DNA from 2 places in the Metapseudomonas resinovorans NBRC 106553 genome. Region 2 is predicted to be linked to the other one. Evidence: predicted binding sites of a transcription regulator. Region 2 holds the regulator's gene; the other holds the start of a gene.
The links. The regulator FliA, encoded in region 2, starts transcription of late flagellar genes. The targets are predictions, from matches to a motif close to CTAAAGTTTNNNNNNNNNNNGCCGNTAA.
Positions count from the first base shown of each region.

Region 1 (9,357 bases), 1.2 Mb from region 2:
CTTGACCAACTGGCTCCATGCGCTGCCGCTCAACCCCAGCTCGCCGCTCAGCGCGCCATGGGCCAGGCCGACGCCGACGATGGAGCCGATCAGGGTGTGCGAGGAAGACACCGGCAGGCCCAGCCACCAGGTCCCGAGGTTCCACAGGATGGATGCCCCCAACAGCGCGCCGATCATGGCCAGGCCGGCGTCGCTGTCGACCTTCAGCAGCAGATCCAGGGGCAGCAGGGTGACGATGCCGAACGCCACCGCTCCGCTGGAAAACAGCACGCCCATCAGGTTCCAGCACCCCGACCAGACCACCGCCGTCTGCGGCGGCAGGGCGTTGGTGTAGATCACCGTGGCCACGGCGTTGGCCGTGTCGTGGAAGCCATTGATGAACTCGAAACCCAGGGCGGTGAGCAGTGCCAATGCCAGCACCAGCAAGGCACCGTTGAGCGGCAGCTCGCCACCCTGGGCAAAAACCTCCAGGGCTAGACTGCCGAAGGTGTAGGCCAGGCCCGCGCCCAGCAGCAGGAAGAACAGCAGGTGCCCGAGCGGGCTTGCTCGCTCGCGCAACACCGGGTTTACCGGCATGCGCGACAAACGCGCGGCGCGCAGGGATTCCAGGATGAGATAGCGGTCTAGCACGTCCGAAGCATTCCCTGGCTGGGGGCGATTGCCGTTTCTGGACAGGGGAAGGACAAGGTCGAGGCCCAGGGGCGCAAGCGACTTCCCGGCACTGGCCCATAGCCTAGTTCACCGCGTGGCACCTTGAGCGACGGCACCCACCCGGCCTTCAAGGTCTCGGACCTGGACCGGGCCATCGCGGGCAGGGCTATCGGGTGGCGGCCATCATTGACGGCGGGATTCCCGTCGAACTGATCGAGACCCGCCTGACCGACGAGGAATCCGGGGCCGCGCGCGCAGTGGCCGGCAGGCCCCGCTGTATGCCGGCGAACCGGATCAGGCCCTACCGCCCACCACTTGAGCAGGCCGCCGATCAGCGCGAGAGGTGGCTGGAGAACTGCCCGATGGCGCTGACCACCCGTTGCGCGCCGTCCTGGATCTCGACGATGGCGGTGCCGGCCTGGCCGGACAGCTCAAGGCCCAGCTCGGCCTGTTGCCGGCCACGGTCGATCATGGCCACGGCGCGCTCGGCCAGTTGCTGGTTCTGCTCCACCACCTTGGTGATCTCCAGGGTCGCGGCGCTGGTGCGCGACGCCAGCTGGCGCACTTCGTCCGCCACCACCGCAAAGCCCCTCCCCTGCTCCCCGGCACGGGCCGCTTCGATGGCCGCGTTGAGGGCCAGCAGGTTGGTCTGGTCGGCGATGCCGCTGATGCTCTTGACGATGGCGCCGATCACCTGGGACTGCTGGTCCAGCGCCTCGATGCCCTGCACCGCTTCCTGCATGCGGATGGCCAGCTCGCGCATCACGTCCACCGTCTGCTGCACCACGCCGGCACCGCGCTGGGCGCTGGCGTCGGTTCCCTTGGAGGTGTCGAGGGCCATGCTGGCGGCCTCGGCCACCGCCGCTTCGCGGTTGACCTGGTCGGTGATCACGGTGGCGAACTTGACCACTTTGTAGAGGCGGTCGTGGGCGTCGATGATCGGGTTGTAGGAGGCCTCCAGCCATACCGTGCGCCCATGCCGGTCCACGCGCTTGAAGCGGTCGGCGACGAATTCGCCACGGCGCAGCTTGTCCCAGAACGCGTGGTACTGCGGGGAGTTGTACTCCGCCGGCTCGCAGAATTGCCGGTGATGCTTGCCGCGAACCTGCTCCAGGCTGTAGCCCATGGCATCGAGGAAACGCTGGTTGGCGGTGAGCACCTCGCCTTCGAGGTTGAACTCGATCACCGCGGTGGAGCGCTGCAGGGCGTTGATCAGGTTCTCGTGCTCGCGGGATGTCTCGATGGTGCGGGTCAGGTTGCTGGCGTAGATCGAGAAGCCCTGCAACACCCCCGCGCCGTTGCGGATCGGCTGGAGGATGCAGCGCAGCCAGGCCTCCTCGCCATCGCCGCGCAACAGGCGCACCACCCCGGCCAGGTGCTCGCCGCGTTCCAGCGCGACCTTCACCCGCAAATGGAACTCCAGGCCACGTACATGCTCGGGGATCAGCTCCAGCAACGAACGGCCGATCACCTGGTCGGCGCGGTAGAGCATCTCCTGCTCGAAGAGGCTGTTGGCCGACACGATGCGGCCACACCCATCGAGGTAGAGGGCAAGCATTTCCTCATCCAGGCTGGCGCGGACCTGCTGGATGGACGACAGCTCTTCGCGCAGGCTGAGCAGTTCCTGTTTCAGACGGGAATTGAACATATCGGGGCTCGGGAATGAGAAGGCGGGGCGGTACTTCCTGCATCGGCTGGAACCTGCGCTTCTTTAGGCACCGCGCAGCAGCCGGCGACCACCGGAAACCAGGGGCTGTCGGTGAGGGCTCAGGCCAGGAAAGGGTGTTGCGCGCGCCTGCCAGGAAGGCAGGCCTGAAGAAGGTGGGTGACGTCCATGTCGCTTGATTTCATTCTGCCACTAGATATCGAGAGGACGCCACAACTAAAAAGGCGTCTCGTTCAGCCCTCAACCCCGATGGGTATGCCGGAAAGTTTCGGCGTCATCCAGGGTGGGGTCGAACAGCGGGTCGTCCGGATCGCGCTCCAGCTCAAGGTCCACGCAATCAGGGTCGATCAGCCAGCGCGGAAATGCCTGCTGGCGCTGGGTTTCGGTCATGCCGCCTCTTCGCTCACTGCTCATGCTGCACCTCTGCGGTGTACAGGGCCTGTGAACATTGGATTGGCGAAGGCACGGCGACGTTCAACCTTTCAGCGGGCCATCGGTCAGCCCTAGCGATTGTCCTGGGCACCGGCGCTTATCAGCATCTGCGCCTGGCCCTCGCTGATCGGCGCATTGCCGTCCACACAGCGGATGACCGGGCCGTGCAGCGCCGGATCGGTGCTGATCACCACCTGGTGGATGGGCAGCTCGACCACCTTGCCCTTGAGGTCGAGCACACACATGTCGCGGTCGAAGTCGATCTGTACGGCCATGGGAGAACTCCTCGGTTTGGCGGATGGATGCCCCTGCAAGGCCCCCTACAAGAATAGGAGCGCAGCCAGCCCGCAACGTTCAGGCGGCACGCCGGACGGGAAAGTGAAAAGGCGCCAGCCCCTCGCGGAGCTGGCGCCTGGAATAAGAAAGCGGGGTTGGTGTGAGGGCACCAGCCCCGGTGGACGATGCAGCGATGCGAGCAGGATCGCAGCCCGGCCACAAGGATCTCCTCCTCCCGTACTGGCGAGAGGGAGTGCTAGGGAACACTGGCGCCGGTGGGCGCCGGGGTCTGGTCGTGGATCAGTGACGACGATCCGGCCGTACCAGGCCCAGTTTCTCGATTCGGTAGCGCAACATGTCCCGCGTCAGGCCCAGCAGGCGGGCGGACTTGGTGACATTCCAGTCGGTCTTGTCGAGCATGCGGATGACCATGTCCCGCTCGGCTTCCGGCTCGCCGCCATGGCCATGGCCATTGCCGTTGCCATTGCCGTTGGTGCGGTAGTGGCCGCTGGACTCCTCCACCAGGCTCGGGCAGATGTGCAGCTGCGCCGCGGTCACCAGTTGGCCCTGGGCCAGCAGCACGGTCTGCTCGAGCATGTTGCGCAGCTCGCGCACGTTGCCCGGCCAGCTGTAGCTCTGCAGCAGGTTTTCCGCCTCGGTGGAAAACTGCAGGCCGCTCTTGCCGTAGCGTTTGCCGTGTTGCTTGAGGAAGTGCCGGGCCAGCAGCAGGACGTCGTCGCCCCGCGCGTAGAGGCGCGGCACGCGGATGGAGATGATCCGCAGGCGGAAGAACAGGTCGCGGCGGAACTTGCCCTGCTGGACCATCAGTTCGAGGTTGCAGTTGGTGGCGCTGATGATCCGCAGGTTGACCTTGCGCTCCTTCACCGAACCGATGCGGCGGATGGTGCGGTCCTCCAGCAGCTTGAGCAGCTTGGCCTGGAGCACCAGGTCCATCTCGCCCACTTCGTCGAGGAACAGGGTGCCGCCGTCGGCCGCTTCCACCAGCCCCAGGCGACGGTCCTTGGCATCGGTGAAGGCGCCCTTCTCGTGGCCGAAGAGTTCCGCCTCCAGCAGGTGGGCGGGAATCGACGCGCAGTTGAACTCGACGAAGGGGCCCTTGCTGCGCGTGCCATCGAAATGCAGGGCGCGGGCGATGAGTTCCTTGCCGGTGCCGGTCTCACCTTCCACCAGCACGGCCGGCAGCTCGGCGTCGGTCATGCGGCTCTCGGCGTCCAGCAACTGGCGCACCATGGATTTGACTTCGAGCATGGCCGCGGAGTCGCCGATCAGCGCCTCCAGCCCGGCGTCCTGGGCCGCGCGGCTGTGGTAGAAGTCCAGCTTGTGCTCCAGGCGCTGGGCTTCCAGGGCCTTGTCCAGCAGCAGCTTGAGTTCGGCCAGGGCCACCGGCTTGGTCAGGTAATGGAAGGCGCCGGCCTTCATCGCCTGTACCGCGTCCTCGATGTTGCCGTAGCCGGTCATCATGATCGGCTTGATCTGCGGCGCGCGGTTGCTCACCTCGCGGATCAGCTCGTGGCCGCTCATGCCCGGCAGGGAGTTGTCGGTCAGCAGGACATCGGGCACCTGGTCCTGCAGCAGCTCCAGGGCCTCTTCCGCCGAGTGGCAGACCAGCGTCTCGAAATTCTTGCGCTCGAGGTAGGTCTGGATGTTCCCCGCCAGCATTTCGTCGTCTTCGACAATCAATACGCTGTGCTCCATCACCCCCTCCCCCCCGCCACCTTGAAGCTCAGGCAGATGCGGGTACCTTCACGCTCGCGGCTGGTCAGGCTGACCTTGCCGCCGAAGCGCTCCATGATGCGTTTGACCATCACCAGGCCTACCCCCAGACCACCCTGCTTGGTGGTGTAGTAGGGCTTGAAGGCCATGGTTTCCTGCTTGCGCGTCATGCCCTGGCCGGTGTCGGTGATGGCCAGCAGCAGGCGCTTGCCGCTGCTGTCGGGCGCGACCTCGATGCGTAGCAGGCCGCCGTTGGGCATGGCCTCGATGGCATTGGCGAACAGGCTGTTGAGCACCTGGGCGAGCAGCACCCGGTGGCTGACCACCGCCGGCGCCGCCTCGGCGTGGAACTCCACGCGCACGCCGGAGTGGCGAATCTGCTGGTCGAAGCCGTGCAGCGCCTCGTTGATCACCGCCAGCGGCTCCACCGCCTCGACATCGCCGGACAGCGGCCGCGCCGAGATCAGCAGCTCGCGCACCCACTTCGACATGCGGTCCACCTGGCTGATGATGTCGTCGATGTTCTTGCGCACCGGCGGTTCCACCATCTCCTGGGCGAGTTCCGCGCTGGAGCGGATCGACGCCAGCGGGTTGCGCAGGCTGTGGGCCACGGCCGAGGACATCTCGCCGAGGGCGACGAAGGTCTCGTTGGCGATCAGCTGGCTCTGCTGCCTGGCCAGCAGGCCCGAGGCGCGCCGCACTATCCAGTACAGGCCGAGGTAGATCAGCCCGCCGCCGATGGCGGTGGCCATCCAGATCAGCACGAAGCCGCGCTGGATGCGTTGCACCAGGTCCCGTGGCTCCTTGTAGATCTCCACCACCGAGGCGACGTTGCCCTGGTCATCCAGCAGCGGGATGTAATTCTCGATGAACAGGGTGCGCGGCGCGCGGAGGAACTTCTGCTCGCTGCGGTCGGTGACTTCGTCGTAGCTGGCGGCGACCTGCATGGGCGAGGAGAAGGCCTGCTCCAGGTCGTCGTGGCCGCTCATGTCCTTGCCCACCAGCGCCGGGTTGGTGGACCAGACGATCACCCGGTCGGCGCCATAGATATTGGCCAGCAGGGCATCGGGGAGCATGGCGATGTGGTCGAGGAACTCGTTGCGCGCCCGCTGCCGGGCTTCCAGCATGTGCTGCGGGTGGTGGCCGTCCTGGCGGGCGTCCAGCAGCTCGCCCATGGTCATGCTCGTCGGCAGCGCCACATGGCGGATCTCGGCCGAGGCGATGGACTGGATGAACTGCGAGCTGAGCATGGCGTCGCGCTCGATGCTCTCGGTCACCACGAAGCGCGTGGAGATGATCCCCAGGCCGATTGCCACGCTGGCGATCACCACCAGGCTGACCAGCGAGAACCAGCGCAGCAGGTTGAACTGCGGCGGTGGAGAATCACCGGTCTTGCCGGTCGTGTACCTATCCCAGATCACCGACAGAGCGCTCATGGAAACCTTCCTATGCGTTGCGTGATGGGTTCGCCCGGTTATGCCAACCGGGCAGCCATGGACGATGGTGCATGCTCGATCGAACCGTTGCATAAACCAGGCCCGTTTCCCCCTCACTGCCTGAAAGCCCCGTCCCACGCGACCTGCCCCATTTTCCCCAGGGTTTTTCCCCAGTCCCCCACCACCCCCAAATTCACCCAGATATGGGGAGACTCACCCACCTTCGCGGTGGCTGGGCAATGTTCGTTAGCCAGTGGGTCGAGCCTTGTGCGGCGGGGCTTTGCGGGGTGATTTCGAAACACTGGCACGCTCGTTGCGGAGGGCCGGTCAGCCAGCCTGTGCAGACCATTCCGCAGGGAGGCGCCCACATTGCCAGAGGGAAAAATCATGCAACGCAAACTCTCTAAGGCCACCACGCTTCTCTTCGCCGTCACGGCAGGCCAGGCCTCCGCCGCTCTGTTCGAAGTCGACCCAGGCCCCTACGATCCCGCCATCGGCTCCTTCGCCGCGTGGTACCAGGACACCCACGGACGCACCCTCGACCTCTGCCTGTCGAAGAACGTCAGCTCGCGGGTAGCCGGTGCCCCGGGCGCTCCCAGCTACATGTGCTCGCTGCTGCCGGAGCCCGGCGTCTTCGACGATGCCGAACCGCTGGTATTCCCCACCAACTTCCCGCCGGAAGCCTTCTGGTTCACCGCCGACGCCGCCATCGCCGACGCCGCCAGCGGTATCGACCTGACCTTCGGGGCGGCCATCGAGGCGGCGTTCGCGGTGGAAGAGCCGGCCGAGGGTGACCAGATCAGCTTCGCCCGCATCCGCATCCGGGTGGATGTCCCCACCATCGGTACCTACACCGTCACCCACCCCTATGGCGTGGAGGTGTTCGACGTCACCGCCGCCGAATTCGGTGCCGACGGCGGACGCGCCATCAACATGACCCGCGACATCGGCATCGGCGCGCCGAAGACCTACAACGGCGCCCTGGGCGGCGACATCGGCCCGTTCCTGCGCAGCGTCAACGGCCCCTATGCCGAAGTGAACCCGGCCACCGGCCAGCTCGATCGCTTCATCGGTGACCCGAACCTCGACGAGCCGGTCACCGGCAGCCCCTTCGACACCAACTACGTGCGCATCCAGGGCCCCGGCGGCATCGACCTGCGCACCAACCTGTTCGCCATCTCCGGCAAGCTCTCCGAGGTGGTCCGGCCGACTCCGGTGATCGTCCAGCGCGCCACCTATTCGCGCAGCAGCGGCGAGGCCGGGTTGAGCACCCAGCAGGACGTCTTCGCCATGGCGCCGCCGCCTCCGGCCACCGCCCAGTACCTGGACAGCGCCGCCGCCACCGTGCCCATGACCGAGGCCAACGCCACCGGTAACTGGTACGGCCAATCCAGCGCCAACGCCACGCCGCCGGCCACGGTGGAAGTCAGCGCCGACAACAGCGTGGCCATCCCCAACAGCACCCCGACCACCCTGAGCGCCCCGCTGGTGGACGTGGTGAGCATCCAGCGCGCCGAGTACAGCCTCAACTCCGGCCAGCTCACCCTGGTGGCCAGCAGCAGCGACGAGACGGAGCCGCCGGCCCTCACCGCCACCGCCAGCAGCGGCGCCGCCATCGGCACCCTGGGTGGCGACGGCGCCACCAAGACGCTCGTTACCGGCATCAGCCCCACCCCGCCCGCCAAGGTCACCGTCACCTCGGCCAGCGGCGGCAGCGATACCGAAGAAGTCGTGCTCCTTCCCTAAGCGAACCCGGAACCGAGCGCTCTCGCGCCAGGAGGCAACATGAACACGTGGTCCCGCCTGTTCCTCACAACTCTGGGTCTCACAGTCGGTGGTTTCGAACTGGCCCAGGCCGATCTCAAGGATGTCCACAGCGGCCCCTATACCGCCGCCACCGGACATTTCCCCCAGTGGTACCAGGACACCGACGACCTGTCCCTGGAACTCTGCCAGTCCAAGGCCCCCAGCCCGGCCGGCGGCTACATGTGCATCCTGCTTCCGGAACCGGGGCTGTACGATGACCTGCAGCCCATGGTCTTCCCCAACAACTGGCCCAGCGAGCTGTTCTGGTACATGGCCGAAGCCAACATTCCGGCCAACGCCGCCGGCTACGAGCTGGAGGTCTACACCGCCGCCATCGAGGCCGCCTTCGCCCTGGAAGTGCCCAGGGTCGGCGACCAGCAGAGCTTCGCGCGCATCCGTATCCGCGCCAACATCCCGGTGGCCGGCACCTACACCGTGACCCACCCCTATGGCACGGAAACCTTCACCGTGACCCCGGCCCAGGCGGCCGATCGCGGTGGCCGTCGCGCCATCAACATGACTCGCGACATCGGCATCGGCGCGCCGGGCGTCTTCTCCGGCGCCCTCACCGGCGACCTCGGGCCCTTCCTGCGCGCCACCGGCGCTCCCTTCACGGCGACCAACCCGGAAACCAACGAGGTGGAGACCTTCATCGGCGACCCCAACGTCCTCTCGACGGTCACCGGCAGCCCCAACGGCAACAACTTCGTGGAGATTTCCGGCCCGGCCGGCACCATCCGCACCGAGCTGTTCTCGGTGTCCGGCAAGGTGTTCGACTCCCGCGCCGCCACCCCGGTGGATATCGAGCGGGCGAGCTACCGCCGCACCAACCTGGGCACCCGCCTGGAGGTCTTCGCCAACGGTCCGGAAAGCGCCGACTTCTGCTACCGGGAAACCCTGGAACTGGTGACCGGTGGTACCCAGCCGGCCTGCCTGGCGGAGATGGTCAACGACGGCGCCGGCTACTTCTTCGCCCACAACCCGGCCCCGGCCGCGCTGCCGCCCTTCGTGGTGGTCACCGCCACCGACCCGTCCGGCCTCACCAAGCCCACCTCGGTTTCCAAGGAGGTCACCGACGTGGTCAAGATCGGCACCGCCCGTTACTCCTGGGCGGATCACTCGCTGACCATCGAGGCCAGCTCCAGCGACGAGGTGCAGGTTCCCGACCTGGCCGCCCAGGGCTTCGGTCGCCTGACCAAGGCCGGTACCCTGCAGAGCCTGCGGGTGACCAACCTGGCCCAGCCGCCAGCGGTGGTCACGGTGAAATCCGCTGCCGGTGGTAGCGATACCGAGCCTGTGCTGATAGTCGGCAGTGCCCCGGCGGAAGTCCCCAACCAGCCGCCGGTGGCGCAGAAC
Region 1 is NC_021499.1:5,501,370-5,510,726, forward strand. Features, by position in the region: gene PCA10_RS24790 (inorganic phosphate transporter) at 1-576, opposite strand, end outside; gene PCA10_RS31360 (methyl-accepting chemotaxis protein) at 983-2,299, opposite strand; gene PCA10_RS30675 (hypothetical protein) at 2,558-2,707, opposite strand; gene PCA10_RS24800 (DUF3203 family protein) at 2,821-3,024, opposite strand; gene PCA10_RS24805 (sigma-54-dependent transcriptional regulator) at 3,326-4,741, opposite strand; gene PCA10_RS24810 (sensor histidine kinase) at 4,741-6,195, opposite strand; gene PCA10_RS24815 (hypothetical protein) at 6,583-7,941, shown strand; gene PCA10_RS24820 (Ig-like domain-containing protein) at 7,981-9,357, shown strand, end outside.
Region 1: the regulator FliA is predicted to act here: its motif matches at 2,339-2,366, upstream of PCA10_RS31360 (methyl-accepting chemotaxis protein).

Region 2 (9,357 bases):
ACTAACCGAGGGCAAGGACCATGCAGGTCAAACGCTTCTTCGCCGCCGATATGCGTCAAGCCATGAAGCTGGTGCGTGATGAACTGGGCGCGGATGCCGCCATCATCGGCAATCGTCGGGTCGCCGGCGGTGTCGAGCTGACCGCGGCGCTGGACTACCCGCTGCCGGCCCCGGCACCGAGCAAGCCCAACCCGGCCCTCGAAGCCGAGCTGCGCAAGACCCAGGCGCGCATCGCCGAAGCCCAGGCCGAGCTGACCACCCGTGCCATGGCCGATGCCGGCAAGGACCGTCAATTGTTCGCCGGGGAGTCGCTGACCGCCATCGAGTCCGAGCTGCCCGAGTCGGCGCTGTCCGCCGCCATGAGTCGCCCGCGTCCGGCGCCGCGTCCGCTGGAAGCGGTGAGCACGCGGCCGCCGGTGGTCGAGCAAGCCGCCCTGGACGCCATGCGTTTCGAGCTGAGCGGCCTGCGTGAACTGATCGAAGTGCAACTGGGGTCCATCGCCTGGGGCCAGATGCAAAGCCGTCGCCCGCAGCAGGCCAACCTCTGGCGCCGCTTGCAGCGCATGGGTCTGTCGGCCGAGCTGGGCCGCGCCCTGCTGGACAAGGTGGCCAAGGTCAACGAACCGCGCCAGGCCTGGCGCATGCTGCTGGCGCACCTGGCCCACGCCATCCGCACGCCGAAGATCGAGCCGCTGGAAGAGGGCGGTGTGATCGCCCTGGTCGGTCCGGCCGGCATGGGCAAGACCACCACGCTGGCCAAGCTGGCCGCCCGCTACGTGCTTAAGTACGGCGCCCAGGGCGTCGCCCTGGTGAGCATGGACAGTTTCCGCATCGGCGCCCAGGAACAGATCAAGACCCTCGGCCGCATCCTCGGCGTACCGGTGACCCTGGTGGACCCGGGCCAGTCCCTGACCCAGGCCCTGGCGCCGCTGATGCGCAAGCGCGTGGTGCTGATCGATACCGCCGGTCTGCCGGTCAACGATCCGGCCCTCACCCTGCAGCTGGAAGCGCTGGCAAGCCGGTCGATAAACGCGAAGAATTACCTGGTCATGGCCGCTACCAGCCAGAGCCAGGTGCTCAAGGCCGCCTATCACAGCTACAAACGCTGCGGCCTGGTGGGTTGCGTCATTACCAAGGCGGACGAAGCGGCCAGTCTGGGCGAGGTTTTGGGGCTGGCTATCGGCCAGCATCTCCCGGTAGCCTATCTCGCCGATGGACCGCGAATCCCGGATGATCTGCAGGTTCCGCGCAGCCACCAGCTGGTGAGCCGTGCGGTGAGCCTCCAGGCACCGGAGGATCCAAGTGAAGAAGCCATGGCTGACCTGTTCGCCGGGCTCTACCAGAATCCGGCGCGGCGCGCCGGTTGAAGAATCGTTAGCCGCCCCCGAGGGGGCGGTGCTGGACAGCCAAGTGGCCCAGTCGACCTAAGGCAAGGTATTTGAAATGGGTAGTATGCATCCCGTACAGGTGATCGCGGTGACCGGCGGCAAGGGTGGCGTCGGCAAGACCAACGTGTCGGTGAACCTTTCGCTGGCACTGGCCGAGCTGGGTCGTCGCGTCATGTTGTTGGACGCCGACCTGGGACTCGCCAACGTCGACGTCCTGCTCGGCCTCACCGCCAAGCGCACCCTGGCCGATGTGATCAATGGCGAATGCGACCTGCGCGACGTGCTGTTGCAGGGGCCGGGTGGCATTCGCATCGTCCCGGCCGCCTCCGGCACGCAGAGCATGGTGCAGCTCTCGCCCATGCAGCACGCCGGCCTGATCCAGGCCTTCAGCGACATCAGCGACAATCTCGACGTGCTGGTGATCGACACCGCCGCCGGTATCGGCGATTCGGTGGTCAGCTTCGTCCGCGCCGCCCAGGAAGTCATCGTGGTGGTCTGCGACGAGCCGACCTCGATCACCGACGCCTACGCGCTGATCAAGCTGCTCAACCGCGACTACGGCATGAATCGCTTCCGCGTGCTGGCCAACATGGCCCACAGCCCGCAGGAAGGACGCAACCTGTTCGCCAAGCTGACCAAGGTCACCGACCGCTTCCTCGACGTCGCCCTGCAGTATGTCGGCGCGGTGCCCTACGACGAATCGGTGCGCAAGGCCGTGCAGAAGCAACGCGCGGTCTATGAAGCCTTCCCGCGCTCGAAGTGCTCGCTGGCGTTCAAGGCGATCGCACAGAAGGTCGACAGCTGGCCGCTGCCGGCCAATCCGCGTGGTCACCTGGAGTTCTTCGTCGAGCGGCTGGTCAGACAGCCCTCCGCGGAACACCCTGTATGACACCCGCCACGGGGCTGCGTATGTACGGCAAGGCACAGGCAAGGGATTCGCAACATCAACTGATCGAGCGCTACGCGCCCCTGGTCAAGCGCATCGCCTATCACCTGCTCGCGCGCCTGCCGGCCAGCGTGCAGGTGGAAGACCTGATGCAGTCCGGGATGATCGGCCTGCTCGAAGCCTCGAAGAAATACGACGGCAGCAAGGGCGCGAGTTTCGAAACCTACGCCGGTATCCGCATTCGCGGGGCCATGCTCGACGAGGTCCGCAAGGGCGACTGGGCACCCCGTTCGGTGCACCGCAACACCCGCATGGTGAGCGACGCGATCCGGGTAATTGAAGCCAGAACGGGACGCGACGCTAAAGATCAGGAAGTTGCTGCCGAACTTGGATTGAGTCTCGAAGACTACTACGGCATCCTGAGCGACACCTTGGGCAGCCGCCTGTTCAGCTTCGACGACCTGTTGCAGGACGGCGAGCAGGGCGGCGTGCACGAGGACGCCGGTGTCACTCCTTTCTCACCTTCCCAAGATCTGGAAGAAGAACGCTTCCAGGCCGCGCTGGCGGATGCCATCGCGAACCTGCCGGAGCGTGAGCGCCTGGTGCTGGCGCTGTACTACGACGAAGAATTGAACCTGAAGGAAATCGGTGAAGTGCTGGGGGTCAGCGAATCGCGAGTCAGCCAGTTGCATAGCCAGTGCGCGGCCCGTCTGCGCGCGCGGCTCTGTGAATGGCGCGCGCGCTGAACGCACACCGCTTCCAGATTTGAACGGCGCTCCCGGCAAGAGGGGCGTTTGAGACTGTACGGAGGTCGACTTGGACAAGAACATGAAAATCCTCATCGTGGATGATTTCTCGACGATGAGACGCATCATCAAGAACCTCTTGCGCGATTTGGGATTCACCAATACCGCTGAAGCCGACGATGGCACCACGGCCCTGCCGATGCTGCACAGCGGCAACTTCGACTTCCTCGTGACCGACTGGAACATGCCCGGCATGACCGGCATCGACCTGCTGCGCGCCGTGCGTGCCGACGAGCGCCTGAAGCACCTGCCGGTGCTGATGGTGACCGCCGAAGCCAAGCGCGACCAGATCATCGAAGCGGCCCAGGCCGGCGTGAACGGCTATGTGGTCAAGCCCTTTACCGCCCAGGTCCTGAAAGAAAAAATCGAGAAGATCTTCGAGCGGGTCAACGGCTGATGTCAGCCGCGAGGGCACCATGGACCAGAACGAACACCTGCTGGGAGACTTCGAGTCGACCCTGAAAGTCCGTGCGCGGGAACTGGTGGATAGCCTTGAGAAAGGCAATTTCACCGATGCCGTGCAACTCATCCACGAACTCAACCAAGTCCGCGACCGTGGCCTGTACCAGGAAGTAGGCAGGCTCACCCGTGAGCTGCACAACGCCATCGTCAACTTCCAGATCGACCCGCACCTGCCCCACGCCCAGGAGATGTCGCAGATCGCCGACGCGACCGACCGGCTGTCCTACGTGGTGCAGATGACCGAGAAGGCCGCCAACCGCACCATGGACCTGGTGGAGGAAAGCGCGCCGCTGCTCAACGGCCTGAGCGACGAAGCCCAGCAATTGGGCGAGGAGTGGGGGCGCTTCATGCGCCGGGAAATCGGCGCGGATGGTTTCCGTGACCTGGCCCGTCGCGTCGAGCAATTCCTCTCCCGCAGCCAGCGCGACACCGATGCGCTGTCGGGCAAGCTCAACGACATCCTGCTCGCCCAGGATTACCAGGACCTCACCGGCCAGGTGATCAAGCGCGTGACCCAACTGGTCACCGAAGTGGAAAGCAACCTGGTGAAACTGGTGCTCATGGCCAGCCAGGTGGACCGTTACGCGGGCATCGAGCACGACCACGCGGCGCTGCGCGCCGAGCTGGAACAACAAAAAAGTCCTTCCAGGGGTGAAGGTCCGCAGATCCATGCCGATATACGGGAAGACGTGGTGTCCGGACAGGACGACGTCGACGATCTGCTATCCAGCCTTGGTTTCTAGGGAGCGCTCATATGAGCTTCGACGCCGATGAAGAAATCCTCCAGGACTTCCTGGTAGAGGCCGGCGAGATTTTGGAGCAATTGTCCGAGCAGCTGGTCGAGCTGGAAAGCCGCCCGGACGATATGGACCTGCTCAACGCGATCTTCCGTGGTTTCCATACCGTCAAGGGCGGCGCTGGTTTCCTCCAGCTCAACGCCCTGGTCGAGTGCTGCCACATCGCTGAAAACGTCTTCGACATCCTGCGCAAGGGCGAACGCCGCGTGGATGCCGAGCTGATGGACGTGGTGCTGCAGGCGCTGGACACGGTCAACGAGATGTTCCGCGAAGTGCGCGAACGCAGCGAACCGACTCCCGCTACCCCGGAGCTGCTGGCCGCCCTGGCGCGCCTGGCCGAACCGGGTGGCGCCGAGCCGGCCCCCGCGGCGCCCGCACCGGTAGTCGAAGCACCCGCGCCGGTGGCGGCCTCGGCCGATATCACCGACAGCGAGTTCGAACAGTTGCTCGATGCCCTGGCCGACAACGCCAGCGCTGAAGCAGAAGCGCCGGCGACCGCCGACGACGAAATCACCGACGATGAATTCGAAGCGCTGCTGGACCAGCTGCACGGCAAGGGCAAGTCCGTTGCCGCCGTGGAGCCGGAGGCCGCGATAGCCGTCCATGCTCCGGCCGTGGCCCTGGCCACCGCTGGCGGCGGCGACGAGATCTCCGACGACGAGTTCGAGGACCTGCTCGACCAGCTGCACGGCAAGGGCAAGTTCAACGGCGCCGCCGAGCCTGTCGCCAGTGCCCCGGTCGCTGCCCCGGCACCCGTTGCCGACAGCGGCGAAAACATCACCGACGACGAATTCGAAGCGCTGCTCGACCAGTTGCATGGCAAGGGCAAGTTCTCGGCTCCGGCTGAAGAACCCGCCGCCCAGCCGGTGCCTGCCGCCGCGCCCGCCGTCAGCCGTGCGGTCGCCCCGGCAGCGGTCGCCAAGCCCGCCGCCAAGGCCGAGCCCGCGCCGCGCCAGGCAGCGCCCGCCGCCAGCAATGGTGCCGCCGGCCCGGCCGCCGTCAGCGAAACCGAGACCACCGTGCGGGTCGATACCGCGCGCCTGGACGAGATCATGAACATGGTCGGCGAGCTGGTGCTGGTGCGTAACCGCCTGGTGCGCCTGGGGACCAACAGCGGCGACGAGGCCATGGCCAAGGCCGTGTCCAACCTCGACGTGGTGACCGCCGACCTGCAGACCGCGGTGATGAAGACGCGGATGCAGCCGATCAAGAAAGTCTTCGGCCGCTTCCCGCGCCTGGTCCGCGACCTGGCGCGCAACCTGAAGAAGGAAATCAACCTCGAGCTGGTGGGCGAGGAAACCGACCTCGACAAGAACCTGGTCGAGGCGTTGGCCGACCCGTTGGTGCACCTGGTGCGCAACGCCGTCGACCACGGCATCGAGTCGCCCGAGGAGCGCGAGGCCGCCGGCAAGCAGCGTACCGGCCGCGTGGTGCTCTCGGCTGAACAGGAAGGCGACCACATCCTCCTGATGATCACCGACGACGGCAAGGGCATGGACGCAGCCGTGCTGCGCGCCAAGGCGGTGGAGAAGGGCCTGCTGGACAAGGATGCCGCCGACCGCCTGACCGAGCTGGAGTGCTACAACCTGATCTTCGCCCCGGGTTTCTCGACCAAGTCTGAGATTTCCGACGTGTCCGGCCGTGGTGTCGGCATGGACGTGGTGAAGACCAAGATCTCCCAGCTCAACGGCACGGTGAACGTGTTCTCGCAGAAGGGCCAGGGTTCGAAGATCGTCATCAAGGTCCCGCTGACCCTGGCGATCATGCCGACCCTGATGGTGATGCTGGGCAATCAGGCCTTCGCCTTCCCGCTGGTGAACGTCAACGAGATCTTCCACCTCGACCTGTCCCGCACCAATGTGGTGGACGGCCAGGAAGTGGTGATCGTCCGCGACAAGGCCCTGCCGTTGTTCTACCTCAAGCGCTGGCTGGTGCAGAGCGCGGCGGTGGAAGAGCAGGGCGAGGGCCATGTGGTGATCCTCTCCGTGGGCACCCAGCGCATCGGCTTCGTGGTCGACCAGCTGGTGGGCCAGGAAGAGGTGGTGATCAAGCCCCTGGGCAAGATGCTGCAGGGTACGCCGGGCATGTCCGGCGCCACCATCACCGGCGACGGCCGTATCGCGCTGATCCTCGACGTGCCGAGCATGCTCAAGCATTACGCACGCCGTGGTTGATCTGGGGCGGCCAGCGATGGCCGCCCGCTAGGAGCTTTATTCTTATGGCAGTCAAGGTTCTGGTGGTGGATGACTCCGGGTTCTTCCGCCGCCGCGTCTCGGAAATCCTTTCCTCCGACCCCAATATCCAGGTGGTGGGCACCGCCACCAATGGCCGCGAAGCCATCGACCAGGCGCTGGCGCTCAAGCCCGACGTCATCACCATGGACTACGAGATGCCGATGATGGACGGCATCACCTCGGTGCGGCACATCATGCAGCGCTGCCCGACCCCGGTCCTGATGTTCTCCTCGCTGACCCACGAAGGCGCCCGCGTCACCCTCGACGCCCTGGACGCCGGCGCGGTGGATTTCCTGCCGAAGAATTTCGAGGACATCTCCCGTACCCCGGAGAAGGTCAAGCAGCTGCTCTGCGAGAAGGTCCACAGCATCGCCCGCAGCAATCGCCGCTACAGCAGTATCAGCAGCCCGTCCCATGCGGCACCGGCACCGGCACCGGCGCCGGCCGCCAGCAGCAGCGTGCCGGCGCGCGCGCTGCACACGCCGGCGCAGCCGAGCCACGCCGCCCCGGCGGCCCCGGCCGGTTCCGCCGCCCCAAAGCGTAAGGCCTACCGGCTGGTGGCGATCGGCACCTCCACCGGCGGGCCGGTTGCCCTGCAACGCGTGCTCACCCAGCTGCCGGCCAACTTCCCGGCGCCGCTGGTGCTGATCCAGCACATGCCGGCGGCCTTCACCAAGGCCTTCGCCGAACGCCTGGACAAGCTCTGCCGGATTTCCGTCAAGGAAGCCGAGGACGGCGACGTGCTGCGTCCCGGCCTGGCCCTGCTGGCCCCCGGCGGCAAGCAGATGATGGTCGACGCCCGTGGCGTGGTGCGCATCCTCCCCGGCGACGAACGCCTGAACTACAAGCCTTGCGTGGACATCACCTTCGGTTCGGCGGCCAAGTCGTACAACGACAAGGTCCTGGCCGTGGTGCTCACCGGCATGGGCGCGGACGGCCGCGAAGGCGCGCGCCTGCTCAAGCAGGGCGGCAGCCAGGTCTGGGCCCAGGACGAGGCCAGCTGCGTGATCTACGGCATGCCCATGGCCGTGGTGAAGGCCAACCTGGCCGACGCGGTCTACGGCCTGGACGACATCGGCAAGCACCTGGTCGAGGCCTGCATGTAATGGAGAACACCAGGTAATGGATGTACTTAGCCTGATCGGGGTAATCCTGGCCTTCGTCGCCATCATCGGCGGCAATTACCTCGAAGGCGGCCACGCCGCGGCCCTGCTCAACGGGCCGGCGGCGCTCATCGTCCTGGGCGGTACCCTGGGCGCGGCATTCCTGCAGACGCCCATGAGCATCTTCAAGCGCAGCCTGGGGATCTTCCGCTGGATCCTGTTCCCGCCGCAGATCGACCTCGCCGGCGGTATCAATCGCGTGGTGAACTGGAGCATGGCGGCGCGCAAGGAAGGCCTGCTCGGCCTGGAGCCGGTGGCCGACAGCGAGCCCGATCCGTTCGCCCGCAAGGGCCTGCAACTGCTGGTGGACGGCGCCGAGCCGGAATCCATCCGCAGCATCCTCGAAGTCGACCTGTTCACCCAGGAAGGCCGCGACCTCGCGGCCGCCAAGGTGTTCGAGAGCATGGGCGGCTATGCGCCCACCATCGGCATCATCGGCGCCGTCATGGGCCTGATCCACGTCATGGGCAACCTGGCCGATCCCAGCCAGCTGGGCGGCGGCATAGCCGTGGCCTTCGTCGCCACCATCTACGGCGTGGGCCTGGCCAACCTGTTGCTGCTGCCCATCGGTGCCAAGCTCAAGTCCATCGCCCTGCGCCAGTCGCGCTACCGCGAGATGCTGCTGGAAGGCATCCTCTCCATCGCCGAAGGCGAGAACCCGCGTTCCATCGAACTCAAGCTGCAAGGCTTCATGGATTGAGGAAGGGGCCATGGCGCGCAGACGGCATCAGGAAGAGCACGAGAATCACGAACGCTGGCTGGTGTCCTACGCGGACTTCATCACGCTGCTGTTCGCCTTCTTCGTGGTGATGTATTCCATCTCCTCGATCAACGAGGGCAAGTACAAGATCCTCTCGGAAACCCTGGTGGGCGTGTTCAACCAGCCGGACCGCTCAATCAAGCCGATCCCCGTGGGCGAAGAGAAGCCGCGCACCGCCGAACCGGACCGTGCCATGGTGGAGGAGAGCGAGCGCACCCAGACGTCCATCGACGATCCGGGCGCCGACCCGCTGCAGGAAATCGCCCAGAGCGTGCGCGATGCCTTCGGCGACCTGATCAGCTCCGAGCAACTGAACGTGCGCGGCAACGAGCTCTGGGTGGAGATCGAGATGAACTCCAGCCTGCTGTTCCCCAGTGGCGACGCCATTCCCAACGACGCCGCCTTCAACCTGATCGAGAAGATCGCCAGGATTCTGGCGCCCTATGGCAACCCGGTGCATGTCGAAGGTTTCACCGACAACCTGCCCATCGCCACCAGCCAGTTCCCGTCCAACTGGGAGCTGTCCACGGCGCGAGCGGCCAGCATCGTCAGGATGCTGGCCATGGACGGCGTTGCGCCGAACCGCTTGGCTGCCGTGGGCTACGGTGAGTTCCAGCCGGTGGCCGATAACGCCACCGCCGAAGGGCGTTCGCGCAATCGCCGAGTGGTGCTGGTGATCTCCCGCAACCTCGACGTACGCCGCAGCGTGAGCGGCGTCGGCAGTGCCAACGCCAAGCCGGACGCCGCGATGCAGAGGGCTGGCACGCAACCTGCACCAGCAGCACCAGCACAGGCCCCTGCCACGGGTGCCGTCAATTCCCCGTCGCCTGGCCAGTAGGGCAGGCGAAGAGTCTCGGTGCG
Region 2 is NC_021499.1:4,351,309-4,360,665, reverse strand. Features, by position in the region: gene flhA (flagellar biosynthesis protein FlhA) at 1-5, shown strand, start outside; gene flhF (flagellar biosynthesis protein FlhF) at 21-1,367, shown strand; gene fleN (flagellar synthesis regulator FleN) at 1,444-2,277, shown strand; gene fliA (RNA polymerase sigma factor FliA) at 2,274-3,020, shown strand; gene PCA10_RS19775 (chemotaxis response regulator CheY) at 3,103-3,477, shown strand; gene PCA10_RS19770 (protein phosphatase CheZ) at 3,497-4,285, shown strand; gene PCA10_RS19765 (chemotaxis protein CheA) at 4,297-6,513, shown strand; gene PCA10_RS19760 (protein-glutamate methylesterase/protein-glutamine glutaminase) at 6,558-7,679, shown strand; gene PCA10_RS19755 (flagellar motor protein) at 7,696-8,436, shown strand; gene motD (flagellar motor protein MotD) at 8,447-9,334, shown strand.